Regions from separate parts of the Kitasatospora sp. NPDC028055 genome, predicted to be linked through region 1. Evidence: riboswitches for the same ligand, from Rfam matches in the RefSeq annotation. Region 1 holds a riboswitch; each other region holds the start of a gene.
The links. A riboswitch is a leader RNA that binds a small molecule or an ion and turns the genes downstream of it on or off. The one in region 1 is predicted to bind cobalamin.

Region 1 (9,516 bases):
CCCGTACCTGACCCGGGGTCGCGCAGGCAGTCGGCGCGCGCGAACTGAAGGATCTCGGCGAAGCGGTGTTCCGCCGCGGCCTCCACGAGGGCCTGCTTGTTCGGAAAATGCCGGTACACGGTGCCGATGCCCACTCCAGCGGCGCGTGCCACCTCGGGCATCTGGACCTCGTCACCCCTCTCCTCGAACAGGGCACGCGCAGCCGCCAGCACGCGGGCGCGGTTGCGCTCCGCGTCGGCACGCGGCTTGCGGTCGTCTGGTGTCGATGGCGTTGACAATCCGAGTGCTCCCCTGCCTACCCTTATCCGGAATCGGATTCCGGTTCCGATTGTGCCATGCGAGGAGGGTCTGCATCCATGCCCGAAGACCGTTTCATCCTGCTGGAGCCCGGAGCCGCCCGGCCGGGGCGGATCCCGTTGCCACCCGCGTTCGCGGTCAAGGCGATGACCGACGACACGGAAGGCCGGTTCTCGCTGCTGGAGGTGACCGTGGCGAAGGACATCCCGCGGCACACCCACCACCAGGCGGACGAAGGCATCTACGTACTGGACGGCGTCCTCGAAATCGAGTTCGACGACCGGACGTACTCGGCGCCGAAGGGGACCTTCGTCCTGCTGCCCCACGGTGTCCCGCACGCCCTGCGCCGCGCCTCCGACCCGCCCCCGCGAGTCCTGCAGATCTCCTCGCCCGGCGGCTGGGAGCACTACGTCGAGGACCTGATCGAGGCGGGGCCCGCGGTCCTCACCGACGGTCAACTGGACCCCGCGAAGATCAACCCCATCGCGGCCCGACATCACATCAGCTACCACGAGCAGGAATGAGTGCGTTCGCACGGCGGGCGCCCCGGTCGGGGTGAAGGCCGGGCGTGGACGGGGCTCATGCGGCGGTCTCGGCGGCGGGGGCGGTGATGTGGCACCAGATGAACTTGCCGATGCCGCCCCGGCGCGGGCAGCAGCCCCACTCGGAGGCCAACTCCTGGACGAGGAGCAGGCCTCGGCCGCTCTCGGAGGTGAGGGAGATGGGGAGGGGCTTGGGCTTCTCGCTGTCGGCGTCGTGCACCTCGATCCGGAGGGTGCCGTGGGGGAGGAGCTGGAGGCGGACGAAGATCAGGCGGTCGCGCGGGGTGCGGGCGTGGGTGACCGCGTTGTTGACGAGTTCGCTGAGGAGCAACTCGCCGGTGGGGAGGAGGAGTTCGGCGGAGGGGTGGGGGAGGAGGAACTCGCGGAGCTCCTGGCGGGCGCTGCGGGGGGACTTCGGGTGCCGGGGGAGCCAGCAGGTCTGTTCGCGCATGGCAGGGCCACCTCTGGAGTGTGCAGGTGAGAGCGCTGGAGAAGGCATGGGGATGCCCGGTGAAAGCCCGCCATGATCACGATGTGTCGACTAGCGGACTACGTTGAGTAGCATGCTCCTGGGGACTTCCAGAGTGCAAGTCCCCACTTTGGAAGTGATCAAAGATTGTTGTCAGCTGACAGCGGGAGGCAGACTGGGCAGATCACAGAAGTGAGGAGGTCACGAGCGTGCCCGTGAACCGGAATCCGACGGTTCGGCAGCGGCGGCTGGCCCGAACGCTCAAGGAGCTGCGGACAGCCGCTGATCTGACGATCGCCCAGTCGGCGCGGCAACTCGACTGTGCGGAGAGCAAGATCAGTCGGATCGAGGCGGCTCAGTCGGGCATTCGGCTGGTGGATCTTCGGTTGCTGCTCGACCTGTACGGAGTGGCAGATCAGGATACGCGGAGCCGGCTGGAGGCTCTGTCGCGCGAAGGTCGTCTGCGTGGCTGGTGGGACCGCTACTCGGACACGCTGTCGCCGCTCTATGCGGACTACATCGCGTTGGAGTCCGACGCATCGGACATGTACAGCATTCAGACCTTGCTGGTGCCCGGAATCTTGCAAACCGAGGACTACACCAGGGCCGTTGTCCGGGCACAGATAGAGGATGCGACGGCTGAGCAGGTCGAGACGCTGACGAAGGTTCGTCAGGAACGTCGGTCGGTCCTGGCAAGGGACGTGCCTTTGCGTGTGTGGGCTGTGCTCTCCGAGTCAGTGCTCAAGCATCAGGTGGGTGGTCCGGTGGTCATGCGTGAACAGCTTGAGTTTCTTGCGGCCTCGGCCGAGCGTCCCAACATCAACGTCCAGGTCCTGCCGGAGGCGTCGGCGATCCACGCGGCGCTCTTCGGCCCTGTCACCATCCTCAGTTTCCCGGAGGTGACGGAGACGGATGTGGTGTACGTCGACAGCCTTCTCAGCACCTTGTACATCGAGGAGCCGGAGGAAGTCTTCAAGTATGCGAATCTGTTCCGCCGCGCGTTGGCGGAGTCGCTGCCCCGTGATGAATCGATCGCGCTCATCGAGCGCATGGCGAGCGAGAAGGTCTGAGGATTGTGAACGAGCTCTCGGGACTTGTGTGGCACAAGTCCTCGTTCTCCGGTGCGCAGAGTGAGTGCGTTGAGGTGGCTGCTGGTCTGCCTGGTGCTGTTCCCGTGCGGGACTCGAAGGACCCGGACGGGCCGGCGCTGTTGTTCGCGGCTGAGGCCTGGGTTTCCTTCCTCGCGGGGGTCAAGGGCGGGGAGTTTTCGGCCGACTGAAACAACAGGGGTGCCCCGCACGGGCTGTGGCCGTGCGGGGCACCCCTCTGTGCTCTCAGCTGAGGTTGTCGTACCAGAAGAAGATGGTCCGCAGGATGATGCCCGGGGCGCCGGCGCCGAAGCCCAGGACCATGGCCTGGCCGACCGCGACATCCGTCGGGTCGATGCCTTGGGACCAGGTGACCTTGGCGTCGAGGCCGGGGATCGTACGTCCCGGGGCGTACGACCGGAACGTGCCGTGGGCGTGGGCGATGAGGGTGCCGTTGCGGCGCAGCTCCGCCCGGCGCAGGCCCCTGGGCCGCAGCTCGTAGGTGCGGTCGCCCACCACAGCCGTCCGCGTGCGGTTGCGGGCCCGGCTGGTCGGGATGTTGTGCCCGCCCATGTTCATCGCGCCGTGGTCGCGGTCGGGCACCACCGTGACGGCCGGTATCCCCGCCCCCTGGACGCGCGCGACGACGGACGGCCAGCGGTCGTGGCTGATCTGTATCGGGCCGAACGGGCCGTCGATCACTCGCTGTTGGAGCTTGGGCATGCCTGTGCTACTCCCCCTGAACACCTGAACACCTGAACACCGGAGATCACACAGCGGAGCCGCCATGACGGCGGCTCCGCTGTGTGCTGAACGATATCGACCTAGAAGTCGTCGTCGAACGAGACCGAGCCCTCGACCGCGACCTGGTACGCCGACACCCGGCGCTCGAAGAAGTTGGTCAGCTCCTGGACGTTCTGGAGCTCCATGAACCCGAACGGGTTGGTCGACCCGTACCGGATCGGCATCCCGAGCCGCGCCAGGCGCTGGTCGGCCACGGCCTCCAGGTACTGGCGCATGGAGTCGGTGTTCATGCCGGCCAGACCGTCACCGCACAGGTCCTGGGCGAACTGGAGCTCGGCCGCGACGGCCTCCTCCAGCATCTCGGTGACCTGCTTGGCCATCTCCTCGTCGAAGAGGTCGGGCTCCTCCTCGCGCACGGTGTCCACGACGGACATCGCGAAGTCCATGTGCATGGACTCGTCGCGGAACACCCAGTTGGTACCGGTGGCCAGACCGTGCAGCAGGCCACGGCTCCGGAACCAGTACACGTACGCGAACGCGCCGTAGAAGAACAGACCCTCGACGCAGGCCGCGAAGCAGATCAGGTTGAGCAGGAACGCCCGCCGGTCCTCCTTGGTCTGCAGCGAGTCGATGTGGTCGACGGCGTTCATGTACTTGAAGCAGAACTGGGCCTTCTGGTGGATGGAGGGGATGTTCTCCACCGCCGCGAAGGCCGCGTTGCGGTCCTCCGGGTCCGGAAGGTAGGTGTCCAGCAGCGTCAGGTAGAACTGGACGTGCACGGCCTCTTCGAACAGCTGCCGCGAGAGGTACAGCCGCGCCTCGGGCGAGTTGATGTGCTTGTAGAGGCTCAGCACCACGTTGTTGGCGACGATCGAGTCACCGGTCGCGAAGAACGCCACCAGGCGGCCGATCAGGTGGCGCTCGCCCTCGCTGAGCTTCGCCAGGTCGGCGACGTCGGAGTGCAGGTCCACCTCCTCGACGGTCCAGGTGTTCTTGATCGCGTCGCGGTACCGGTCGTAGAACGACGGGTAGCGCATCGGGCGCAGGGTCAGCTCGAAGCCGGGGTCGAGCAGCATCTTGCGGTCGTCGGCAGTCATTACTGGCAGGCCTCGCAGGACTCGGGGTTCTCCAGGGAGCAGGCCAGCGCGGCCTCTTCCTCGGGGGTGAGGGTCGGGGTGTTGACCGGCACGGGCGCGGCGGCACGGGCGGTGCCGGAGGCGGCCTGGGCGATCCGGGTCGCGGGGCGCGAGCGCAGGTAGTAGGTGGTCTTGAGACCGACCTTCCACGCGTAGGCGTACATCGAGCTGAGCTTGCCGATGGTCGGCGCCGCCATGAACAGGTTCAGCGACTGGCTCTGGTCCAGGTACGGCATGCGGGCCGCGGCCAGGTCGATCAGGGCGCGCTGCGGCAGCTCCCAGGCGGTGCGGTACAGCGACCGGACCTGCTCCGGCAGCCAACCCAGCTCCTGGACCGAGCCGTTGGCGTCGCGCAGGGCGTCGCGGGTCTGCTGGTCCCAGACGCCGAGCTCCTTGAGCTCGCGCACCAGGTACGGGTTGACCTGGAGGAACTCACCGGAGAGGGTCTCGCGCTTGAACAGGTTGGACACCTGCGGCTCGATGCACTCGTAAACGCCGGCGATGGAGGCGATGGTCGCGGTCGGGGCGATCGCGAGCAGCAGCGAGTTGCGCAGGCCGGTCTCGGCGATGCGGGCGCGCAGCGCCGTCCAGCGGTCGGTCCACTCCGGGGCGGCGCTCGGGAAGTGGTCGATGTGCAGCTCGCCGCGGGCGGCGCGGGTCTCGCCGTAGGCCTCGTGGCGGCCGAGCTGCTCGGCCAGGTCGGCGGAGCGCTCGTACGCGGTGAGCATGATGCGCTCGGCGATCAGCGTGGACAGGCGGGCGGCCTCGGCGGAGTCGAAGTCGATCCGCAGCTTGAAGAAGACGTCCTGGAGGCCCATCACGCCGAGGCCGACCGGGCGCCAGCGGGAGTTGGACGTACCGGCCTCGGTGGTCGGGTAGAAGTTGATGTCCACCACGCGGTCGAGGAAGGTGACGGCGGTGCGGACGGTGGCGTCGAGGCGCTCCCAGTCCATGGCGCCGAGCAGGTCGTCGGCCGTGGCGCCGGGGGCCACGTGCGCGCCGAGGTTGACCGAGCCGAGGTTGCAGACGGCGGTCTCGGAGTCGTCCGTGACCTCCAGGATCTCGGTGCACAGGTTGGAGGAGTGCACCGTGCGGCCGGGCAGCGCGGTCTGGTTGGCGGCGCGGTTGGAGGCGTCCTTGAAGGTCATCCAGCCGTTGCCGGTCTGCGCGAGGGTGCGCATCATGCGGGCGTAGAGGGTCTGCGCCGGGATGGTGCGGACGGCCTTGCCGGCCAGCTCGGCCTTGCGGTACGCCTCGTCGAACTCGGCGCCCCACAGGTCGACCAGCTCGGCGACGTCGGCGGGGGAGAACAGCGACCAGTCGGCGTTGGCGTTCACGCGGCGCATGAACTCGTCCGGGATCCAGTGGGCCAGGTTGAGGTTGTGGGTGCGGCGCGCCTCCTCACCGGTGTTGTCGCGGAGCTCCAGGAACTCCTCGATGTCGGCGTGCCAGGTCTCCAGGTACACGCAGGCCGCGCCCTTGCGGCGGCCGCCCTGGTTGACGGCGGCGACCGAGGAGTCGAGGGTGCGCAGGAACGGGACGATGCCGTTGGACTTGCCGTTGGTGCCGCGGATCAGGCTGCCGCGCGAGCGGATGCGCGAGTAGGACAGGCCGATGCCGCCGGCGTGCTTGGAGAGCCGGGCGATCTGCGCGTAGCGGTTGTAGATCGAGTCCAGGTTGTCCAGCGGCGAGTCCAGCAGGTAGCAGCTGGACATCTGCGGGTGCCGGGTGCCGGAGTTGAAGAGCGTCGGCGAGGAGGTGAGGTACTCCAGACGGCTCATCAGGCCGTACAGCTCGGACACCTCGCGCACCGACTGCTCGGAGTCGCCGACCGCCAGGCCGCAGGCGACGCGGAGCAGGAAGTGCTGCGGGGTCTCGATCACCTTGCGGGTGATCGGGTGGCGCAGCAGGTAGCGGGACTGGACGGTGCGCAGGCCGAAGTACTCGAAGCGGTCGTCGCCCTTGGTGTCGACGAGCGCGTTCAGGGCGTCGGCGTGCTTGGCGACGAAGGCCGCGGTGGTGTCGCCGATCAGGCCCTCGGCGTGGCCGACGGCGATCGAGGCGGAGAAGGAGGTCGAGCCCTGGCTGTTCGCCTCGTCGACGATCTCCAGGGCGAGCAGGCGGGCGGCCAGCTTCGAGTACTGGGGGTCCTCGGCGATCATCGACGCGGCGGCGTCCACGGCCAGCCCGCGCAGCTCGGCGAAGTCCGAGCCGGCGTGGCGGCCGCGCAGCGCGGCGGCGGCGACATGGCCGGGGTCGACCTCGGTGAGGTCGGCGCTGCGGTCGGTGAGCAGCCGCAGGAGAGCACCGCCGGGGTCGGAGACCGTCGGGTCGGTGAAGGCGGTACCGGAGCCCTGGGCGGGCAGGGTGACTGAGGCAGCGGTGGTCAAGGCGCTCTCTCCTGGCGGCGATCGTGCGGCGGTGATCGGGGTCACCCGGGCCGATCTGGGCAGGGGAGCACGGCGCGGACGCAGGAGCGCCGCGCGAGGTGTCTCCCCGGCCCGCCCGCGAGGCCCGGAGGGGTGGTGCTGGGTGCCGGCGCGGCCTCTGCGGGAGGGCCGTGGCGCACGCTGTTCGGCAGGTACTCGGACTCGCGGTACGGCTGCTGGAGCCGCCCGCACACCGCTGCGGGGCAGTCCCGGATTCCCACCGGGTTCCCCTGCATCGACAGCAGAAGCGAGCATACATGTAGTGGTGTCTCCTCGATGCGACACCACATGTAGTGCGGCGTGGTGTGTTGTCGCGATGACGGGTTGTGCCCGGGCCGGTGGCGGTTCGTGGTCGTCCGAGGCCCGGAAGCACGCTCCGGACGTGTCGCGGCCGCCCGCCGGACGCCTCGGATCCGGGTGTCGGACACCCGGGGCCGGCGCGCCGGGCGTCCGGGTTTCGATACGGATCGGTCACCGGGCCGAGGGACGGTGAGGGTCATGCCCTACGATCTGGGCGCATGAGCGACGGAACTGGTGTACCTGGGCACGGGCCGCAGGGGACGCCTCCCGCCGGGTCGGGGGGCGCACAGAATCAGCAGCCGGTGGGGCCGGGTCCGGTGCCGCCGCCGGGCGGTGGTTTCGGCCCGCCGCCGGCCTCGTACGGACCGGTGGCGCCGGCCGCGCAGCCGTTCTCCCAGCCCGTCCCGCCGGTGCCCCAGCCGGTTCAGCCGCCGGCTCCGCAGCCGCAGTGGCAGCAGCCTCCGCAGCAGTCGGGTCCTCCGCAGCAGCCGGTCGCGCCTCAGCAGCCGGTCCCGCCGCAGCGCGTCGAGCCGGACTGGGCGGCGCTGGCGGACCGCAACGAGGCCGAGGCCAGGCGCAAGCGCCGGGTGAAGATCATCGGCAGCGCGGTGGCCGTCGTCCTGGTGGGCGGTCTGGTCGCGGGTGGAGTGCTGCTGTTCGGCAAGAAGGACGACCCGGCCAAGCCCGGCGGCGGTGCGGTCGCGACCGCACCCGCCTCGGGCAAGCCGACCCCCGGCCCGTCGAACGGCGGCGCGACCCCGGGCGGGCAGCCGGAGGACCCGTCGAAGCCGATCTGGGAGGCCGCCACCGACCCGGCGCCGCAGGATGCGGGGGCACTGTTCTCCGCGCTGCAGGTGACGGTCAACGGCGTGTCCTGGAACCGGACCGTGGTCTCGCTGGACCAGCCCTGCTGGGACGGCAACTCCACCACCGGCGGGCTCGGCAAGGTCCTCGGGGACCAGGGCTGCCAGAAGGTGCTCCGGGCGACGTACGTCTCCGGCGACAGCGCGGTGACCGTCGGCGTCGCAGTCTTCGACCACAAGATCCAGGCCGAGACGGCGATCAAGAACTACACCGGGCAGCTCAAGGGCCTGCCCGCGCCGGGCGCCCCGGCGTTCTGTGCCAACCCCGGCTGCACCGGCACGCACAGCAGCCTGGGCCGGTACGCCTACTTCACCGTCGAGGGCTCGGCGAAGGGCGGCAACGCCCCTGACGCCACCGCGACGGCGGCGGCCTCCGGGTTCGCCGAGCACGTGAAGGCCCAGCTGCTCCAGCGGGCCAAGGCGGCGGGCTCCGCCACGCCGGGTTCGCAGGGCACGCCGACGGCCGCCGCGACCGGCTGACCCGCTGTGACACCCCGGTCCCGGCGGACCTGTTCGCCGGGACCGGGGGAGTGTGGCAGGCTCTCGTCGGAGTCATTCGTACGCGTGTTCCGGTTGCGTCCGTGGGGGTCGGCGCCGGCGAGAAACCGGAGGAGCGGTCGTGGCCCTGCCCAGAGCCCTGCGCGGTAAGCCGGCCGTCCTGGCCGCGGCCGGCGTCGTGGTCGCCGCCGGCAGTCTCGTGCTGCTGGACCGCGACGACCGGACCGAGGTCGGGCTACCCATTCGGGTGCCGGTGTCGGTCGGCGCCCCCGGCCGCACCCTGCCACCGGACGTGGGCCGGGACCTGCTGGCCCGGGATCCGCAGGCCTCGCCGAACGCCCGCGCCGTCCAGCAGTTCCTCGCGGACCTGGAGGCCCAGGCCCGCACCGGGCACAGCGGCGGCACGGTGATCGGCCAGCACGTCGAGGCGCACAACGAGCGCAACAACCCCGAGTACGGCGACTACCGGGGCACCAAGCAGGTCGGTTACTACTACAAGAAGGCCGCCGACATCACCGGCCGGCTGCCCGGCTTCATGGAGACCGACCTCGGCCCCGGCTACGGCCAGAACGCCTGGGGCGTCGGCAACCCGCGCTCCTACTCGGCCGGCCGCTGGCCCACCTGCCGCGCCGGCTGGCAGTACACCGACGACGCCGTCGACCTGATGACCGCCGTCTGGTCCGGCCACCCGCGCGCCGACGACGGCACCTACGACGGCTCCGGTGTCCAGCAGAACTGCGACGGCAGCACCACCGCACTGCCGGACAACGGCGGGGCCCCGGCCGGAATCGTCGGCATGTCCTTCCACGAGCCCTATCCCGGGTCCGGCGTCAAGTCCTTCGACCGGGTGCTCTGTTCGAACTCCCCGGCGGCCAAGGACCCGGGCTGGTTCGGCCGGGTCGTGGACGCCGGGGGCGACACCCCCGAGTACCGCGCACTGATCACCGACCTGTCCTACCTGGCCGACCACCTGGAGTACCTGGCCGCCCACGACGTGCCGGTGCTGCTGCGCCCCTACCACGAGATGAACGTCCAGGACTGTGCCAGCCGGTTCTGGTGGGCGGGCCAGAAGCCGGCCGACTACCAGGCGCTGTGGCGGATCACCTACAAGTACCTGGTGGAGACCAGGGGCCTGCACAACCTGCTGTTC
Region 2 (9,516 bases), on a different contig from region 1:
GCCGTCCACGGTGACCCGGCCGCGCAGGGTGCCGCCGGTGAAGTGCGGCATCAGGCCGTTGACGGCGCCGAGCAGGGTGGACTTGCCGACGCCGGTGCGGCCGACCACGAGGCAGAGCTCGCCCTCCGGGATGTGCAGGTCGACGTCGCGCAGGACGGGCGTGCTCTTGCCGTCGTACACCACGCTGACCCGGTTGAATCGGATCACGTGCTCACCTCGGAGGTCGTGCGGTCGGTGCTGACGCCACTGCTGACGCCGGTACTGCTTCGGCGGGCGTCGGTGGCGGTGGCGGTGTCGGTGGCCCGTTCGGGCGTACGGCCGGGCGGCGGGGAGACGATCCCCGCGGCGCCCGCCAGCAGCAGGGCGAGCACCGGGACGAGCGGCAGCGCCGGCCAGGTCAGCGGGTAGAGCGAGGGGTTGAGGTCGGTGGCGTCGTAGCCCACCGTGGCGAACAGCAGGACGGCGGCGGTCACCCCGCAGCCGGCGACCGCCCATTCGGCGGCCCGCCAGCGGTCCGGCCGGTAGGTGGTGCGCCGCACCCGCCGCCCGCCGAGGACGAGGCCCGCCACGCAGAGGACGGCACCCGCGAGGAAGGCGGGCAGACCGAGCGCGGCGGGGGCCGTACCGTCCAGCAGCCCGTACACCCCGGCGCACAGGCCGCACATGCCGAGCAGCATCAGCGCGCCGGTGAGCTGGCGGGAACGCCGGGAGGCGGTGCCGGAGCGCCCGTAGCCGCGCGAGTCCATCGCGGCGGCCAGGCTGAGCGAGCGTTCCAGCGCGTCCTCCAGAACCGGCACCACGATGCCGCGCAACGCGCGGACGCCCTTGCGCTGCCCGGCGCGCAACCGCCGTGCCCGGGCGACGCGTTGGACGCTCTGCACCAGCTGCGGCGCGACGCTCAGCGACACCGTGACGGCGACGCCGAGCTCGTACAGCGCCCCGGGCAGCACCCGCAGGGCACGCTTGGGGTTGGCCAGGGTGTTTGCCGCGCCGATGCAGCAGATCAGGCACGCCAGCCGCAGCCCGTCGAAGGCCGCCGAGAGCGTGGCCTCCAGCGAGACCGGGCCGCCCAGCTGAATGCCCGCGTACCAGGCCGGGGTGGGGATGTGCGGCAGGGAGAAGAGCAGGTGGTCGTGCGGGGTGATGCCGGTGGCGAAGACGCAGCGGAAGACCACCCGGATCGCCACCACGGTCAGGGCCACCCACAGGTAGTAGGTGAACCCACGCGCCCACGGGGCTTCGCTGCGGCGGGCGGTGACCACGTAGCCGAGCACGGCGAGGACGAGCAGGAGCAGCAGCGGGTTGGTGGTGCGGCTGGCCGCGGTCGCCAGCGCCAGCGCCCACGTCCACCAGGCCAGCGGATGCAGGTTCCGCGGACTGCGCCGGCCCCCCGCGCCCAGGCCGGGGACGCGCTGCGGGGAGGCCGTGTCGCGCTTGTCGAGCATGGTCACCGGATCACTCCGCCCGGCGCCGACGGCGGCGCGCGGCGACCACGGTGGCTGCACCGAGCAGCAGGACGAGGACGGTTCCGAGTACGGCGGGGAGCATCGAGCCGGAGTCCTGCGGTGCGTCCGCCGCCGGGTCGGCGTTCACCACTCCGCCCGGTACGGCGGGGGTGGCCGTCGGCGCGGCCGCGGCCTCCGCCGGCTGTGGGGTCGGCTGACCGGTCGGGGTGTCCGTCGGCGCCGCGGTGGGCGGCTCGACCGGCACCGGTGTGCCGGGCACCGGTGTGGGCTCGGCCGCGCCCGGCGGGGTGGCGCCGTCCTGGGGGGTGCCGGCGGTGCCGGCCCCCGGCGGTTTGGCGGGCACCGGGGCCCGCCCAGTTCCGGCGCCACCGCTCGTGCCGCTACCGCCGGTCGTACGCGCCCCTCCCGTACCGCCGGTGCTGCCGTTGGAGCCGCTGCCGCCGGTCGTGCCGGTGGCACCCGTCGAACTGCCGCCGGAGCCTCCCGAGGCACCACCGGTGCCGCCGGAGCCACCGGAGCCACCGGAGCCTCCTGAGGCGCCGCCGGAGCCGCCCGTGGCGCCCTGGCCGCCGGGGTCGGTCGGCTGCCCACCGGGGCTGGAGTTGTGCGCCCGGACGCTCTCCGGCGAGAAGGCCGGGCGCCCCTCGGTGCCCTCGATGTTCGTACCGCCGAAGATCCACAGGTCCACGCTGCCGGGCTTCGGCTGGTACAGCATCGCGCCGAGCTGGCTGAACGACCACGTGTTCTGGCCCGGATCGGCGTGCCAGTACGACCAGTAGGCGGTGGTCGGGGGTGTCTGGACGCACTTCTCCTGGTCCGGCGTCGGGTACTGCTTGCCGCCCTGGAAACCGCTGTAGCCGATCCGGCAGATGAACGCGGGACCGTCGTGCCCGGTGCCGGCGGTCTTCCAGCCGCCCTGGTTGAGCAGGGCGTAGCCAGTGGTCGGGGTGGTGCCGCAGGAGCGCAGCAGGGGGCCGCCCCACTTCCCGAAGTCCACCGCGAGTACGACCCCGGAGGTCGTGGTGCACTGATCCATCGGCAACGGCGTCGCAGCAGCCGGGGCCGCGCCCACGGCGACGCCGCCGAAGGCGAGCGCGAAGGTCAGCGCCGCCGCCCCGAGCAGTCGGGGGAGCCGCTCACGGAGTCCCCGGCTCACCGGTGACGCCCCGGAGCGGCCGCGTTGCGGCGACGGGCGAGGATGACGGCCGCGGCGCCCAAGCCGGTCAGCAGACCGGCGCCCGCGGTCAGGGCCAGGGCCGGGGTGCCGGTGCTGGCCAGGCTGCCGGACCCGGTCCGCGCCGCCACGCCCTCGGCGGGGGCACCGCCGCCTCCGGCCGGCGCATCGACGCCGTCGGCGGGCCAGTTGGTCGGCGAGTTGGTCAGCGAGTTGGTCGGGCCGCCGCTGGTGGCGGGAGCGGTGGTGGGCGAGGCGGATCCGGTGGAGGTGGGCGAGCCCGTCGGGCTCGGCGTGCCGGTGGGTGTGCCAGGCGGTGTGCCAGTGGGCGTGCCGGTGGGCGTGCCAGTGGGGGTCCCGGTGGGCGTGCCGGTCGGAGTCGGCGTCGGAGTGGGCGTCGGAGTCGGCGTGCCGCCGAGGTTCCTGGACAGCGTGCCGAAGGAGATCCCGGTGGCACCGCCCACCACCTGGGTGGACGCGCGGACGTTCGAGCCCCGCTGCCCGGCGGACGCGACGTTGAACCCGCCGTCGCCGTTCTGCTGGCCGGCGAGGAAGTCGAGCGCCTTCGTGATCTGCCCGCCGTAGCCGGCCTTGCGCAGCGTCATGCCCTGGACGGCGAGGGCAGCCGAGTTGGTGGAGTCGCCGGCTGCGCCGGGGAATCCGCCGTCGGGCAGCTGCTGGGCGGCGAGCCAGGTGAGCCCCTTGTCGACGGCCTGGGCCGCCTCGTCGCCGGGGACGAGGGCGAGGGCCATGACGGCCATCGCGGTGCTGTCCACGTTGGAGTCGCCGGTGGCGGGGATCAGGCTCGGCCAGGAGCCGTCCGGGTGCTGGAGGCCCCTGAGGTAGGCGATCGCGGGCGCGGCGTTGGTGGCGTCCCCGGCCCGGACCTGGGCGATGACGCCCAGCGACTGGGAGAACACCGAGGCCGCGTAGGTGTAGTTGCCGGGTGCCGCGCAGCCGGTGTTCTGGTCGGCCTTGGCGCAGAGGGCCTGGTCCAGGGCGGCGATAAGGTCGTGGCCGCCGAAGGCCCGCGGGTCGCGGCCGACGATCTCGGCGAGCAGCGCCTCCTTGCCGATCGAGCCGCCGTCCGCGTACTCGGTGCCGACGGCGGTCCAGTCGTTGACGGTCCGCTCGTTGGGGTCCTTGCCCTGCTGGTCCAGGAAGTCGACGATCCTGCGCAGCGCGGCGTCATCGGTACCGGTCGCCGCGAGGGCGTAGGCCCCGTCGATGGTGAGGCCGAAGTCGGCGAAGGTCGGGAAGGCCTCGTAGTAGTGACCGTCGATCAGCTGGGCCGGACCGGTCAGGTAGGCGCTGCCCTTGCCCAGGTCGGGGGTGCGCCCGGCGGCCGGGGCCGGTGCCGTGGTGGCGCCGTCGGGACGGGTGCCGGCGGCGGCCTGCGGCCGGGTCGGCGACGGGATCGGGTCGGCGGCGGCGGTGCCGGGGTGTCCGAGCAGGACCGTTCCGCAGGCGGCGGCCGCGACGGTTCCGGCGACCACCAGGGAGGCGAGGTCCCGGCTTGTGTGACGTGTGCGACTGCTGCTGACCCTCACGACGACTCCCTCGTCGGTCGACGCAGGAGACCATGGCGCAGCCGACGGCCGCCTTGGGACACGGGCCGTCAAGAGCTGCGTCGTAGTCCGCGACGACGCAAGTGCTGTGTGTACAGGCCCCCGGTCCAGGCATTCCGGCTCACCCACCGAGGTGGGCCTACGGTTGCGGGTCAGCGCCGGAGTCGGACCGGCTTCCCCTGAACGCCGAGGGCTAAAACCGGTTCATCAGACCACGCCGGTCAACAGGGAGTCAACGGATCGTCAGGTAGCTCACACCACCTCGTCGGCCGGTCCTCGCGGTGGTGCACGGGCGGGCGGACACCCGGAACTCCGGGCAGGGTGGCCGACCCTGAGCACCGGCGCCCGGCCCTTCCTCAGGGAGGACGGGGCGCCGGTGCGCTCACGTGTCAGGGCGCCGTGATGCCCGGCTGGGCGCCGGCACCGAAGGACCAGCCCTCGACGTCGCCGGGGGCCGGGTCGTAGCTGCCCGCGCCCAGGTTGCTGTACGACCAGGGCCCGCCGTGCTGGGCGTGCCAGTACGACCAGTAGGCGCTGCCGGTCGGGTTGGTGCAGGTGGCGGGCAGCGCGTTGATCTTGCAGACGAAGCCCGGGAAGCGCGGGTGGAAGGCGTACGAGAACCCGGCGCCGGTGAGCGCGGCGAGCCCGTTGGCGGGGTCGCCGGGGGCGCAGCCGGTCTCGATGCCGCCGCCGACGGCGGTGAAGTCGACCACGACAGTGACGCCGGTGGTTCCGCTGCAGGCCGCCGCCCGGGCCTGCGGGGCCTGGACGGCGGAGACGCCGAGCAGGCCGGCGGTGAGGGCCGCCGCGGCGGCGATCGACCCGAGCATCCGGCGGACGGGGCGGGCCGGGGTGAGGGTGTCGGTCATCGGAACTCTCCTCGTGGGATCAGGCCTGGACGTGTCAGCGGGCGGCCGGAGTCGGGCAGGCCAGGGTGGGGGCGTCGGGGCGGGCCCCGGCGGCGGAGAGGGTGGCCAGCGGGGCGCCCGCCAGGCCGAGGACGGCCTGCGCGGTGGCCCGGGCGCCGTTGCCCGCGTTGAAGCCCGTCGCGTCGTAGGCGACCGCGCCGCGCACCGCCGGGTCGGCGGAGCAGCCCTGCTGGAACTTCACCAGCCGGCTCCAGCCCTTGAGGCCCGCGCCGAGGCGCCCACCGGCGAGCAGTGCCTCGGTGGCCAGGCCCGTGGTGTTGGCGTTGGAGGTGGTCGCCCCGGCGGCCGCGAAGCCGCCGTCGGCGTTCTGGTGGGCGGCGAGCCAGGTGAGGCCGGCGTCCGCCTTGGCGGTACGGCCGGTGGCGGCGAGGGCCTGGGCGGCGAGCGCGGTGGCGTCGGGGTCGCTGGTGCAGGTGGGCTGGCCGAAGGAGACCGGGTAACCGCCGTCCGCGCACTGGCTGTTCGCCAGGAAGTCGACGGCCGCGGCGGGGGCGCCACCGGGGGAGCGGTGCAGGGCGATCAGGGCGAGGGACTGGCCGAAGGCGTTGCTGTAGTCGCCCCACTGCGAGCGGTCGGAGAACCGTCCTTCGGCGGTCTGCAGCGAGCGCAGCCGGGCCGGCAGGTCGACGCCGCCGAAGGACGCCGGGTCCGCTCCGCGTACCTCGGCGGCGAGCAGCAGCTTCGCGGTGGCGCCCGCGTAGGCCTCGGTGGTGCCGTCGCCGAGGTAGCCGGAGACGATCTCGGGCTTCGCCAGCCAGGCGGTGGCCTTCGCGGCGGCCTCGTCGGAGCTGTGCGAGGCGGCGAAGGCCAGCACGGCGTCGACGGTCAGGCCCTGGTCGGGGTAGGCGGTGCCGTTGAAGACGGACTCGAAGTGGTCGCCGTCCACCAGCTGGCGGGCCAGCCAGCCGCCCGCGGCGGCGTCGGGACGAACGGTCCGGGAGGATGTGGTGTCGGCGTGGGCGGCGGTGGCCGCCGGGAGCGCGGTGGCGAGCGCCAGGGCGGGTATCGCGAGCAGACCGAGGGGGCGGCGGAGCGCGGGCATGGGTGCCTTTCCGGGCCTGGACGCAGGGGCCCGGGGGACGTCGGCACCAGGCCGGGCAGCCCTCGGAGCTCCGGCCCGCAGACCACGACGGGGGGAGGGACGACACATCCCCGCCGACGGGTACTCGGGCTCGCCACCGACAATGCCGTCGGCGGCCTACCGTTGCGGGTCAGCGCCGGATTCGGACCGGACTTCCCCCGTCGACGGAGTCACAACGTGACGGCTCATCATGGCGAAACGGAAAAGACCGGGTCAAGGGATCGTGCGTCACATCACGGCGGCACCGGCGACGGGCGGTGCGCCGCCCCGGACGAGGGGCGGCGCACCGCGAGTGCCGTCAGCGGTGATGGAACTCCGGCGGGCGCTTCTCCGCGAAGGCCGCCATGCCCTCCTTCTGATCAGCCGTCGCGAAGACGGCGTGGAAGAGACGGCGTTCGAAGCGGACGCCCTCGGCGAGGGTGGTCTCGTACGACCGGTTGACGGCCTCCTTGAGCATGATCGCCGCCGGAGTGGACATCGCCGCGACGGTCTCGGCGGTGGCCAGGGCCTCGGCCGGCAGTCGGTCGGCGGGGACGATGCGGGAGACCAGTCCGGCCCGCTCGGCCTCCTCGGCGCCCATCGTCCGGCCGGTCAGACACAGCTCCATGGCCTTCGCCTTGCCGATCGCACGGGTGAGCCGCTGCGAGCCGCCGATGCCCGGGATGACGCCGAGCTTGATCTCCGGCTGCCCGAACTTCGCGGTGTCCGCCGCCAGCAGGATGTCGCACATCATCGCCAACTCGCAGCCCCCGCCCAGCGCGTAGCCGGCGACGGCGGCCACCACCGGCTTGCGCAGGGCGGCGAAGCGGTCCCAGGCGGCGAACCAGTCGCCGAGGTAGGCGTCGACGAACTCGAGGGGCTGCATCTCCTTGATGTCGGCGCCGGCCGCGAAGGCCTTCTCCGAGCCGGTGACCAGCAGGCAGCCGATGTCCGGGTCCCGGTCGAAGTCCGTTGCGGCCGCGACGACTTCGTTCATCAGGAGCGTGTTGAGCGCGTTGAGCGCCTTCGGCCGGTCGAGCGTGATCAGCCCCACCCGTCCCCTGCGCTCGACCAGGATCGTCTCGTAGGTCTCGGTCATTTGCCGCCCTCCCGCAACGTGGTGATGATCGCCGAGAAGTCCAGGCCCGCACCCTCGGCCGCCGCGAAGTCCGCGTACAGCTGCGCCGCCCTGCGTCCGAGTTCGGTCGGCAGGCCCGCTGCCTCGGCGGCCCCGGCGGCCAGTCCGAGGTCCTTGGCCATCAGCGCGGCGGCGAACCCGGCCGGGTACCCGCGGTTCGCCGGACTGGCCGGCACCGGCCCGGGGACCGGACAGTTGCTGGTGAGTGCCCAGCACTGGCCGGAGGCCGTCGAGGCGACGTCGAACAGCGCCTGGTGGCTGAGCCCCAGGCTCTCCCCGAGCACGAACGCCTCGCTGACCGCGATCATCGAGATGCCGAGGATCATGTTGTTGCAGATCTTCGCCGCCTGCCCCGCACCGGGCGCGCCGCAGTGCACCACCTTGCGGCCCATCTCCTCCAGCACCGGGCGGGCGCTCTCGAAGTGCTCCTTCTCCGCGCCGACCATGAAGGTGAGGCTCGCGGCCGTCGCACCGACCACTCCGCCGGAGACCGGTGCGTCCACCGCGCGGTGCCCGGCGGTCACCGCGAGCTCGTGCGCCGCCCTGGCATCCGCGACGTCGATCGTGGAGCAGTCGACGAAGAGCGTTCCCGGGCCGGCGGCGGGCAGCAGCTCCGCGTAGGCGGCCAGGACGTGGCGGCCGGCCGGCAGCATGCTGATGACGACGTCGGCCCCGCGGACGGCCTCGGCCGCGGACCGCGCCGGGCGGACGCCCACCTCCTCCGCCTGCCGCAATGCCTCCGGCACCAGGTCGTAGCCGGTCACCCGGTGCCCGGCCCTGACCAGGTTGGCGGCCATCGGGCCGCCCATGTTGCCCAGTCCGATGAATCCGATGTCGTGGGTCACCAGCGCTCCAGCGGTGTGGTGGCGGCGAGGCCGAGTTCGCGCTCGCCGAGCGGGGCGAAGTAGCGGGCCACGGCGGCGGGTTCGACGGCGCTCAGGGTGTCCGGGCTCCACCGTGGCGAACGGTCCTTGTCGATCACCTGGGCCCGGATGCCCTCCGCGAGGTCCCGGGTGGCGAGCGCCGCGCAGGAGGTGCGGTACTCCTGGTCGAGCACGGCCTCCAGGGGGCCCAGCGCCCGGGCCCGGCGCAGCGCCGCCAGCGTCGCCTTCACGGCGGTGGGCGAGTTGGCGGTGATCCGGTCCACGGCCTTCTTCGCCTCGGGTTCACCGCTGTCCCGCAGCCGGTCGAGGATCTCCTCGACCGTGCCGGCCGCGTAGCAGCTGTCGATCCATCCGCGCTGCCCGTCCAGCCGGCCGGGCGGGGCGGGCTCGACGTGCCGTTCGAGGGCGTCGTGCACGGGCAGCTCGGCCAGGTCGTCGAGCAGGGCCGGGAGGCGCTCGGCCGGCACGAAGTGGTCGGCGAGCCCGCAGAGCAGCGCGTCCGCGGCGCCGACCGAACCCGCGGTCAGGGCGAGGTGGGTACCCAGCTCGCCCGGGGCGAGGGCGAGCAGGTAGGTGCCGCCCACGTCGGGCACGAAGCCTATCCCCGTCTCCGGCATGGCCACCCGGGTGGTCTCGGTGACGATCCGGACGCTGCCGTGGGCGGAGACCCCGACCCCGCCGCCCATCACGATGCCGCTCATGACGGCGACGTAGGGCTTGGAGTACCGGGCGATCCGGGCGTTGAGGCGGTACTCGTCGCGCCAGAACTCCTCGACGGCGCCTTGGTCGCCGCCGGTGGCGGCGCGGTGGATGGCGACGATGTCGCCGCCGGCGCAGAAGGCCCGGTCGCCGGCGCCGGTGACGACGACGGTGTCGACCCGCTCGTCCTGCTCCCACGCGTCCAGGGCCGCCGAGACCGTCCGCACCATGCCGTGGGTGAGGGCGTTCAGGGCGGCGGGCCGGTTGAGGACGATCAGCCCGGCCCGGCCCTCCCGCTGGACGAGGACCTCCTCGGTGTCGTTCCCGGTCATCAGGCGGCCCCGGTCAGGCCGCGGGCGACGATGACGCGCATGATCTCGTTGGTCCCTTCCAGGATCTGGTGCACCCGCAGGTCGCGGACGATCTTCTCGATGCCGTACTCGGCGAGGTAGCCGTAGCCACCGTGCAGTTGGAGCGCCTGGTTGGCGACCTCGAAGCCGGTGTCGGTGGCGTGCCGCTTGGCCATCGCGCACAGCTGCGGTGCCCGCCGGTCGCCCCGGTCCAGGGCGGTCGCCGCGCGCCACACGAGCGCCCTCGC
Region 3 (9,516 bases), on a different contig from region 1:
TCGCCCGGTACGGCCAGGTCGCCTTCACAGGGCGCGGGAGCCTGCGTGCCCGCCTGGCCCGGTGCGTCGCGCCGGGCCCGTCCGTCCCCGGGGACGGACGGGCCGACCAGGATGGTCAGCCGCAGCCGCTCGGGCCGACCACCGACAGGTCCGGTCCCTCCGCGATCAGCCGAGGGTGTCCAGGTACCGGTGGAGCTCCTTGTGCCCCTCCGCGTCGGGGTGCAGGCCGTCGACGAGCAGGTGGGGCAGGTCGCGGAGCGGCTCCCACAGGTCGAGGAAGTCGATGTGGTGGTCCGCGCACCAGGTCCGGAGGAGCGTGCGCAGTGCGAGCGCCCGGTCCGTGGTGAAGCGGAGGCCCTCGTAGTCGCCGGTGCGTGTCTCGTCGAGCCAGACCGGTCCGACGACGACCAGACGGGCGTTGTGCCGCCGGGCCGTCGCGGCCAGCGAGTCGAGGTGGCCGGTGAGGTGGGTGAGCCCGTCGTGGTCGTCGCCCGGCGCGGCGAGCGGCAGGGCGGAGTCGTTGATCCCCGCCGCCACGATCAGCGTGTCCGGGTGACGGGGAGGCAGGAGTGCGGGGGTCTGCGCGCTGACGTCCGCCAGGGTGCTGCCGGGGATTGCGAGGTTGAAGACCCGGTTCCGGGTCTCGTCCGCCGCGATGTGGGCCGCCGCCAGGTGCCCGGTCCAGCCGCCCTGGGGGTCGCAGCGCCCGTAGGCGATGCTGTCGCCGACGATGACGATGCGTGCCGCCGAGCGCAGCGGGTTCGCGTCCAGGTAGGCCCAGGCGGTCTCGCCCGAGGTGAGCAGGACCTGTCGCCGGGCGTAGTCGGAGACCTCGTACGCGTCGGCCGCGGCCAGTTCCTCGTCGTTCAGCCGCAGGACGGCGCCCTCGACCGTGCTGCCGAGCCTGCGTTCCAGGGTCAGGTGCACGTCCTGGCCGCTGGTGGCGATCACGGCCTCGTCGGTGATGGTGAGTGGCCTGGTCGCGTACCCGGCCAGGGACGCCGGGGTGGTCGCGACGGTGCGTCCGAAGAGCGCGGTCTGGACCTGCTGGTCCAGCAGCGTGCCGAAGGAGAACAGGAGGTGGGGGTGGGACTCGGTCACCGTGACGCCGTGGCCTTTCAGTCGGAATGATCAGCGCACTCTATGCGGCCCGCGCAGCGGCCCGCGAAGCGGCTGGTGCCGGCCCGGCGAGGTGCCTCAGCGCCGGTGGCGGCCCCGGTGCCGGACGGCCGGGGCGGACGGCCGCGCCGGGAGGAACAGCCGGGCCGCCTCCCGGCCCAGGTTGACGCCGATGGCCAGGGACAACGCGGTGGCGGTGGCGTGCCCGAGGCGGCCGAGGCCGGCCTCCGGTTCGCCGCGGACGAAGGCGAGCAGCCCGAAGTACAGCAGCGACCCGGGCAGCAGCGACCCGAGGGCCGCGGTGACGTACGGCAGCACCGAGCCGCCCCGGTAGCGGGCCATCAGCTGGCCGGACAGGCCGACCAGGACGGCGGCCAGGCCGGTGGCCACGATCGGCTCCGTGCCCGCGTCGGCCAGCACGGAGTACGTGGTCCAGCCCGCCGCGCTGTTGACCAGGACGGCCGGCAGGGTGGTCGGCTCGGTGTTGAGCAGCACCGCGAAGGTCAGCGCGAGCAGGACGGCGGCCGCGAGTTGCAGCGGCGGGTTGGAGGTGGCGGCCGGGCCGCTCTCGGCGGCCAGGTCCGCGCCGTTGTTGACCCCGATGTAGAGCACGGTCATCACCCCGACGACCACGCCCGCCAGCAGGTACAGCACCTCCAACAGCCGTGCGGCGGCGGTGAGGTAGAAGCCCGCGAGGCCGTCCTGCACGGCCGCGACCATCGGCCAGCCGGGCAGCAGCGCGTACAGCCCGCCGGTGATCACCACCGAGCCGCGCAGCTGCAGCTGGTTGAAGGACATCAGGATGCCGACCACCGCGGCCGGGGTCGCGGCCGCCGCGATCCGGTAGAACTCCGGCAGGTCGTGCCGTTCGACCCGGTCGGCCAGCACGCCGCCCACCACCGTGGTGACCACGGCGCTCACGAACACCAGCCAGGCCCGGGCGTCGGCCCGGCCGCCGACCAGCAGGGTGGCGGCGCCGGCCAGCAGGCCGGAGGAGAGGACCAGGACCCAGGCCGGGTAGTGGCGGCAGTGCCGGCGCACGGCGCGCAGCCGCCGGTGGGCGTCGTCCACGGCGAGCCCGCCCGCGGTGATCTCGGTGACCAGCCGGAACAGCGCGGCCAGCCCGGAGTAGTCCCCGGTGGGGCGGCGGACGAAGCGTTCGGCCGTCACCGGCGGGTCGCCGTGGCCGGGCCGGTAGGAGATCGCGACCCGGGTGAAGGCGACCTGGGGGTCGCAGGGACGGACCCGGTAGGTGCGCGCCACGGCGAGCATCGCCGCCTCGACGTCCTCGGCGCCCTCGCCACAGGTCAGCATCAACTCGCCCACCAGCAGCGCGAGTCCGAGCACGGCGGCGACCGCGGCGGGCCCCGGCTCGGCCGCACCCTCGTCCTCCTCCTCGCCGTGCCCGGCCGCCGGGTGGGCGGAGTTCGGGGAACGCAGCAGCGGCAGCATCTGCTCCGGCCAGCGGACCGCGCCACCCACCGCCCGGGGCGGTCTTCCGGAGCCGGGATCGGCCTCCTCGGCCGCGCCCGGTCCGCCCTGCGACGGCACCCGCGAACCGTCCGGCCCGTCCGTCCCGGCCCGCGCACCGCTCTCCTCGTGTTCCCGCATCGTCGCTCCCTGGACCACCCCCCAACTCGGCTGCTCTCGGCACTCCTTCGACTACCCATCGTCACCACTTCGTGAACGTCGCACCCGGAGTGCGGGAAGATCCGCGCGCCCCGCTCGGCGGGCCGGCGCTGTCTCACCATGCGGACGATTGCGCGGTTCTCCGGCCGGAAACCGGCGGGCCGGACGTAGGGTGGCAGGTGCAGCTGGTTCGCCCCGTCCGCCAGGCGGGGCGTCGTAAGAGGGAACCCGGTGACGCCTTTCAACAGGCCAGTCCGGGACTGCCCCGCAGCGGTGAGCGGGAACGACCGCCGTCATACGCACTGGGCCCGGGTCGGGTCTGGGAAGCGACGGCCAGTAGGTGCCGGTCCTCGACGAGGACGGGCGGGCCCGCGAGTCCGAAGACCTGCCACTGCCCGGGCGCGACCGTTCGCGCGCGGCCATCCGGTGACCTCGAGGGCGGGTCGGCGACCACACCAGACGGAGCCGTACCCGTGTACGGGCGCCCGTCCGGTCCGTCGTCCCTTCGCGTCCTCGCCCCCGTCGCCGGGCACTTGAGGAATCAGACTCGCGAAGGAGAGTCCCTTGACCACGAAGTCCGCAGCCGCGGCGACCCTCGCCACCGCCCACGGCTACCCCCGGCAGGGCCGGGGCCGGGAGTTGAAGAAGGCGATCGAGGGCTACTGGAAGGGCGCCGTCACCGCCGAGGCACTGCTGGCCACCGCCGCCGACCTGCGCCGGGGGAACTGGCAGCAGCTCGCCGACTCCGGCATCGAGGAGGTCCCGACCGGCGACTTCTCGCTCTACGACCACGTGCTGGACACCACCGTGGCGGTCGGCGCGATCCCGCCGCGGCACCGGGAGGCGGTCGACGCCGACCCGCTGGACGGCTACTTCGCCATGGCGCGCGGCAACCAGGACGTCGCTCCGCTGGAGATGACCAAGTGGTTCGACACCAACTACCACTACCTCGTCCCGGAGTTGGGTCCGGACACCGCCTTCGCCGCGAACCCGGCCAAGGCCGTCGCCGAGTTCGAGGAGGCCCTCGCGCTCGGCCACGACGCCCGTCCGGTGCTGGTCGGACCGGTCACTTACCTGCTGCTCGCCAAGCCGACGCCCGGGGTGGCCCCCGACTTCCAGCCGATCACCCTGCTGGACCGGCTGCTGCCCGTCTACGCGGAGCTGCTCGCGGCACTCCGGGCCGCGGGCGCGCAGTGGGTGCAGCTGGACGAGCCCGCGCTCGTCCAGGACCGGACCCCGGCCGAGCTCAACGCCGCCGCCCGGGCCTACCGCGAGCTGGGCGCGCGGACCGAGCGGCCGAAGCTGCTGGTCGCGAGCTACTTCGACCGCCTCGGCGACGCCCTGGCGGTGCTGGCCAAGGCCCCGGTGGAGGGCCTGGCGCTGGACTTCACCGGGCCGGCCGCCGCCAACCTGGAGGACCTCGCCGCCGTCGGCGGGCTGCCCGGCAAGCGCCTGGTCGCCGGGGTGATCGACGGGCGCAACATCTGGATCAACGACCTGGGCGCCTCGCTGGCCACCCTGGCCACCCTGCTCGGGCTCGCCGACCGGGTCGACGTCGCGCCGTCCTGCTCGCTGCTGCACGTGCCGATCGACGCCACCCTCGAACGCGACATCGACCCGCAGATCGCCCGCTGGCTGGCCTTCGCCAAGCAGAAGGCCACCGAGGCCGCCCTGCTGGCCCGCGCCCTGCGCGAGGGCACCGGCGCGATCACCGCCGAACTCGCCGCCAACCGCGCCGACCTGGCCTCCCGCGCCACCTCGCCGATCACCCGGGACCCGGCCGTCCGCGCCCGCGCCGCGGCCGTCACCCCGGGCGACGCCCGGCGCGCCCAGCCCTACCCCGTACGGGCCGAGGCCCAGCGGGCCCGGCTCGCACTGCCGCTGCTGCCGACCACCACCATCGGCTCCTTCCCGCAGACCACCGAACTGCGCGTCGCCCGCGCCGACCTGACCGCCGGGCGGATCGACGCCGCCGCGTACCGGGAGCGGATGGCGGCGGAGGTCCGCGAGGTCATCGCCTACCAGGAGAAGGCCGGGCTGGACGTCCTGGTGCACGGCGAGCCCGAGCGCAACGACATGGTCCAGTACTTCGCCGAGCAGCTCACCGGCTACCTGGCCACCCGGCACGGCTGGGTGCAGTCCTACGGCACCCGCTGCGTCCGGCCGCCGGTGCTGGCCGGGGACATCTCCCGCCCGCACCCGATGACCGTCGACTGGTTCCGCTACGCCCAGGACCTCACCGACCGTCCGGTCAAGGGCATGCTGACCGGCCCGGTCACCATGCTCGCCTGGTCCTTCGTCCGCGACGACCAGCCGCTCGCCGAGACCGCCCGGCAGGTCGCCCTCGCCCTGCGCGACGAGGTCACCGACCTGGAGGCCGCCGGCGCCGCCGTCGTCCAGGTGGACGAACCGGCCCTGCGCGAGACCCTGCCGCTGCGCGCCGCCGGCCGCCCGGCCTACCTGGACTGGGCCACCGAGGCCTTCCGGCTGGCCACCTCAAGTGTGCGCGCCGACACCCAGGTGCACACCCACATGTGCTACGCCGAGTTCGGCGCGATCATGACCGCGATCGACGACCTCGACGCCGACGTCATCTCCCTGGAGGCCGCCCGCTCGCACATGGAGGTCGCCGGGGAGCTGGCCGCCGCCGGGTACCCGCGCGAGGTCGGCCCGGGCGTCTGGGACATCCACTCCCCGCGCGTGCCGAGCACCGAGGAGGCCGTCGAGCTGCTCCGGGCCGGTCTCGCGGCGATCCCCGCCGAGCGGCTCTGGGTCAACCCCGACTGCGGCCTCAAGACCCGCGGCTGGCCCGAGACCCGCGCCTCGCTGGAGAGCCTGGTCGGCGCCGCCCGCCGCCTGCGGGCCGAACTCACGGGCTGAGCACGAGAGTTCGGGGGCGGGCCCGGCGCACGGCTGCCGGGCCCGCCCCCGCGCGGGGGCGGTGTCGCGCCTGGGGTCGGTGATTCAGGGGCAGGACTTCCGGCGGGGGCGGCGGCGGGGGGCCGGGGCCGACCGGTCGACCCCGGCCCCGGTCCCGGCTCCGGCCTCGCCCCGGTTGGTCCGTGCTACCTCCCGGCCCGGCGGCTGCCGAGTCGCAGGCCGCCGAACACCAGGCCGCCCACGAAGAGGACGATCCCGATCAGGAGCAGCCACAGCAGCCCCTTCACCAGGACACCCACGAAGCCGAACACCACCGCGATGAGCAGGATGAACAGGAGCAGTGCCATGTCGTTCCCCTTCCCCTTCGTCTCTTCGTGTCCGCCGTCGGGCTCGTGCCCGGCATCGGGTGCCGCCGTCAGCGGTCGCGCCTGAGGGCGCCCTCGACCCGGTCGGCGGCGCCGCGCGCGGCGTCCTTGACGTCGTCCGCGGCCTGCTTGACCTTCGACTCGACCTGATCGGCCTGGCCCTCGCCCTTGAGCTTCTGGTCGCCGGTTGCGTCCCCGGCCTTCTCCTTGGCCTTCCCGGCCAGTTCCTGCGCCTTGTTCGACAGGCTGCCCATGCGGTCCTCCCGTGGTCCGTGGTCCGTCGTCCGTCGGTGGCGTGGTGCCACCGCCTGTTCGTCTGCGTTTGCCCCGTAATCGCCCTTCCATGCACCGGGGCGGATCGGTCTCCTGGCGCGTTGTGCGGCGGGGTGCGGCCGCCCGGCTGAGATGCTCTGCCGGTGGAGACCAGGGACACGGGCCGGATCGAGGCGTTCAGCGACGGGGTGTTCGCGATCGCGATCACCCTGCTGGTGCTGGAGATCAAGATCCCGCAGGCGCACGGGGCGGCGGAGCTGTGGCGGGCGCTCGGGGCGCAGTGGCCGTCGTACTTCGCGTACGTGGTGAGCTTCCTGGTGATCGGCGTGGTCTGGGTGAACCACCACACCCTGTTCGCCCACCTCGCGCGGGTCGACCGGACGCTGATGTTCCTCAACCTGCTGCTGCTCATGCTGATCTCGGTGCTGCCGTTCCCGACCGCCGTGGTCGCGCAGAACCTGCGCAACGGCTCGGCGGCGAACGTCGCGGCGGCCGTGTACGGCGCGGTGATGGTCGGCCAGTCGGCGCTGTTCTCCGCCTTCTGGAACCACGTCACGCGCACCGGCCGGTGCTTCGACGAGCGGGTGGACGTGCCGGCCGCCCGGGCGGCCCGGTGGCGGTTCGAACTGGGGCTGGTGGTCTACCCGCTCACCGTCGCGCTGGCCTTCCTCTCCGCCCCGGCGGCCCTCGCCGTCCACGGACTGCTGGCCGTCTACTACGGGTTCAACCAGGTACGGGTGCCGCTGCTGGCGCGGGAGGCGTGACCGGATCCCGGAACGGCGGGCGGGGGAGGGCCGGTTGTCGTAGCCTCCGGGCCATGGACCACGACTTCGCCACCCGCTTCGCCCAGGACTGGGCCGCCGCCTGGAACTCCCACGACCTGGAGCGCATCCTCGCCCACTTCACCGAGGACGTCGTCTTCGCCTCGCCCCGGATCGTCGAGCTGATCGGCGACCCGTCCGGCGAGGTGCGCGGCAAGGAGGCCCTGCGCGTCTACTGGTCGAAGGGCCTCCAGCACCTGCCCGACCTGCACTTCACCGTCGAGGACGTCCGGGCCTCCGTGGACACCCTCGTCATCAACTACCGCAACGAGCGCGGCCGGGCCGTCGCGGAGGTGCTCACCTTCCGCGACGGCCTGGTCTGCCAGGGCCTCGGCGCGTACGGGCCGGAGGCGTAGCGCTCGACCGGCCTGCCTGGCGCCGAAACCGGCCTGCCTGGCGCCGAGACCGGCCTGGAGGCCGTCCGCCACGAAGCCGCCGAGGCCGAGGGCCGTCAGACGACGGTCAGGACGATCTTGCCGGTGGTGCGGCCCTGCTCGCCGAGCTCATGGGCCTTCGCCGCCTGGTCGAGCGGGAGGACCGCCTCGACCACGGGCCGCAGCGCGCCCCGCTCGGCCAGGGCGGTGAGCTCGCGCAGGCCCAGGTGGTCGGGCTCGACCAGGACCCAGCTCGCACTGACGCCGTCCCGCGCCGCCGGGACGTCGCCCGGGCCGGGCAGGGTGATCAGCCGGCCGCCGGGACGCAGCACCTGCAGGGAGCGCTCGGCGGTCTCGCCGCCGAGCCCGTCGAGCACCACGTCCACCTCGGACACGGCCTCCTCGAAGCGGACCGCGCGGTAGTCGACCACCTCGTCCGCACCCAGTTCGCGCAGCAGGTCGTGCTTGCCCGCGCTGGCCGTGCCGATGACGTACGCGCCGCGCGCCTTCGCGATCTGGACCGCCAGGTGGCCGACGCCACCGGCCGCCGCGTGCACCAGCACCCGCTCGCCGGGACGCACGTCGGCGGCGTCGACCAGGGCCTGCCAGGCGGTCAGCCCGGCCAGCGGCAGCGCCGCCGCCTCCACGTGCGTCAGTCCGGCCGGCTTCGGGGCGAGGTGCCGGGCCGGGGCGACGACGTACTCGGCGTACCCGCCCGCCTGGCGCGGGAACAGCGGCATCCCGTAGACCTCGTCGCCGGGGCGGTGGTTGCTCACCCCGGGGCCGACGGCCTCCACCGTGCCGGAGACGTCCCAGCCGACCACCGGCACCTCGCCCCACTCGATGAGCGCCCCGCTGGCCCTGGTCTTCCAGTCCACCGGGTTCACCCCGGCCGCGTGCACCTTCACCAGGACCTCGTTCATCCCGGGCTCGGGCCGCGCCAGCTCCCGCTCCACCAGCTGCTCCGGGCCGCCCCACTGCTCCACCACGACTGCACGCATGTCCGTACGCCTTGCTCTCGTCGGATCCGGTCGATCCGTTCCACCGCCGGGTCTGCCCGGCGCAACGAGGTCAACCATGCCGCGAGCGGAGCCGGCGCGGGGTTGGCCGTCCGGCCACTATGTGACAGGATCTGGCCATGGCAACGATCCGGCCGGAGGCACCACGGAACTGCTCGAACCCGGCGCCGATGGCGCCCGATCCGCACCGGGTCGCGGTGCTGGCCCTGCCCGGGGTCCCGCCGTTCGAGCTGGGCATCCCGTCCCGGGTGTTCGGCAGTGCGGAGGACGCCGAGGGCCGCCGGCTCTACGAGGTCACGGTCTGCACCGCCGACGGGGCCGCCGTCCTCAGCGACGCGGGTTTCACCGTGCAGCCGGCCGCCGGCCCCGAAGCCCTGGCCGCGGCGGACACCGTGGTCATCCCGCCCACCCATGCCATGCCCGAGCTGGCCGGCGGCGGCCCGCTGCCGCCCGAGGTCACCGCGGCCGTCGCCCGCATCCGCCCCGGCACCCGGTTGGTGTCGATCTGCTCGGGCTCCTACGTGCTCGCCGCGGCCGGACTGCTCGACGGCCGGCCGGCCACCACCCACTGGAACCTCGCCCCCGAGTTCCGCCGGGCCTACCCCGCGGTCAAGGTCGACGAGGAGGTGCTCTTCGTCGACGACGGCGACGTGCTCACCTCCGCCGGGGTGGCCGCGGGCGTCGACCTCTGCCTGCACCTGATCCGCCGCGACCACGGCGCGGCCACCGCCAACCGGGTCGCCCGGATGTGCGTCGTGCCGCCGTGGCGGGACGGCGGGCAGGCCCAGTACATCGACCGTCCCGTCCCCGACCCCACCATCGCGGGCACCACCGCCACCCGGGCCTGGGCGCTCGCCCACCTCCATGAACCGCTGCCCCTCACCAGGCTCGCCGAGCACGCCCGGATGAGCCTGCGCTCCTTCACCCGGCGCTTCCGCGACGAGGTCGGCATGACCCCGGTCCAGTGGCTCACCGCCCAGCGGCTCGAACTGGCCAAACAGCTCCTGGAGACCACGGACCTGTCCATCGACCTGGT

Region 2: another riboswitch for cobalamin. It lies ahead of AB0F71_RS14360 (peptidase); the one in region 1 lies ahead of AB0F71_RS15590 (ribonucleoside-diphosphate reductase subunit alpha).
Region 3: another riboswitch for cobalamin. It lies ahead of metE (5-methyltetrahydropteroyltriglutamate--homocysteine S-methyltransferase); the one in region 1 lies ahead of AB0F71_RS15590 (ribonucleoside-diphosphate reductase subunit alpha).

What each region holds. Positions count from the first base shown of each region.
Region 1 covers NZ_JBEZXE010000012.1:33,989-43,504, forward strand. Annotated here, with positions in the region: gene AB0F71_RS15555 (helix-turn-helix domain-containing protein) at 1-212, opposite strand, end outside; gene AB0F71_RS15560 (cupin domain-containing protein) at 357-821, shown strand; gene AB0F71_RS15565 (ATP-binding protein) at 877-1,290, opposite strand; gene AB0F71_RS15570 (helix-turn-helix transcriptional regulator) at 1,518-2,378, shown strand; gene AB0F71_RS15575 (DUF397 domain-containing protein) at 2,405-2,587, shown strand; gene AB0F71_RS15580 (hypothetical protein) at 2,643-3,119, opposite strand; gene AB0F71_RS15585 (ribonucleotide-diphosphate reductase subunit beta) at 3,221-4,237, opposite strand; gene AB0F71_RS15590 (ribonucleoside-diphosphate reductase subunit alpha) at 4,237-6,642, opposite strand; cobalamin riboswitch at 6,835-6,967, opposite strand; gene AB0F71_RS15595 (hypothetical protein) at 7,416-8,348, shown strand; gene AB0F71_RS15600 (glycosyl hydrolase) at 8,488-9,516, shown strand, end outside.
Region 2 covers NZ_JBEZXE010000010.1:138,388-147,903, reverse strand. Annotated here, with positions in the region: gene AB0F71_RS14385 (ATP-binding cassette domain-containing protein) at 1-207, opposite strand, end outside; gene AB0F71_RS14380 (CbiQ family ECF transporter T component) at 204-1,445, opposite strand; partial or broken gene AB0F71_RS14375 (hypothetical protein) at 2,047-2,502, opposite strand; gene AB0F71_RS14370 (prenyltransferase/squalene oxidase repeat-containing protein) at 2,619-4,190, opposite strand; cobalamin riboswitch at 4,297-4,425, opposite strand; gene AB0F71_RS14365 (flagellar hook-length control protein FliK) at 4,598-5,077, opposite strand; gene AB0F71_RS14360 (peptidase) at 5,112-6,179, opposite strand; cobalamin riboswitch at 6,277-6,418, opposite strand; gene AB0F71_RS14355 (enoyl-CoA hydratase) at 6,517-7,296, opposite strand; gene mmsB (3-hydroxyisobutyrate dehydrogenase) at 7,293-8,180, opposite strand; gene AB0F71_RS14345 (enoyl-CoA hydratase/isomerase family protein) at 8,177-9,250, opposite strand; gene AB0F71_RS14340 (acyl-CoA dehydrogenase family protein) at 9,250-9,516, opposite strand, start outside.
Region 3 covers NZ_JBEZXE010000018.1:114,431-123,946, forward strand. Annotated here, with positions in the region: gene AB0F71_RS20005 (GDSL-type esterase/lipase family protein) at 166-1,101, opposite strand; gene AB0F71_RS20010 (threonine/serine exporter family protein) at 1,198-2,730, opposite strand; cobalamin riboswitch at 2,966-3,135, shown strand; gene metE (5-methyltetrahydropteroyltriglutamate--homocysteine S-methyltransferase) at 3,313-5,628, shown strand; gene AB0F71_RS20020 (hypothetical protein) at 5,814-5,975, opposite strand; gene AB0F71_RS20025 (CsbD family protein) at 6,044-6,247, opposite strand; gene AB0F71_RS20030 (TMEM175 family protein) at 6,410-7,030, shown strand; gene AB0F71_RS20035 (nuclear transport factor 2 family protein) at 7,084-7,443, shown strand; gene AB0F71_RS20040 (NADP-dependent oxidoreductase) at 7,539-8,462, opposite strand; gene AB0F71_RS20045 (helix-turn-helix domain-containing protein) at 8,651-9,516, shown strand, end outside.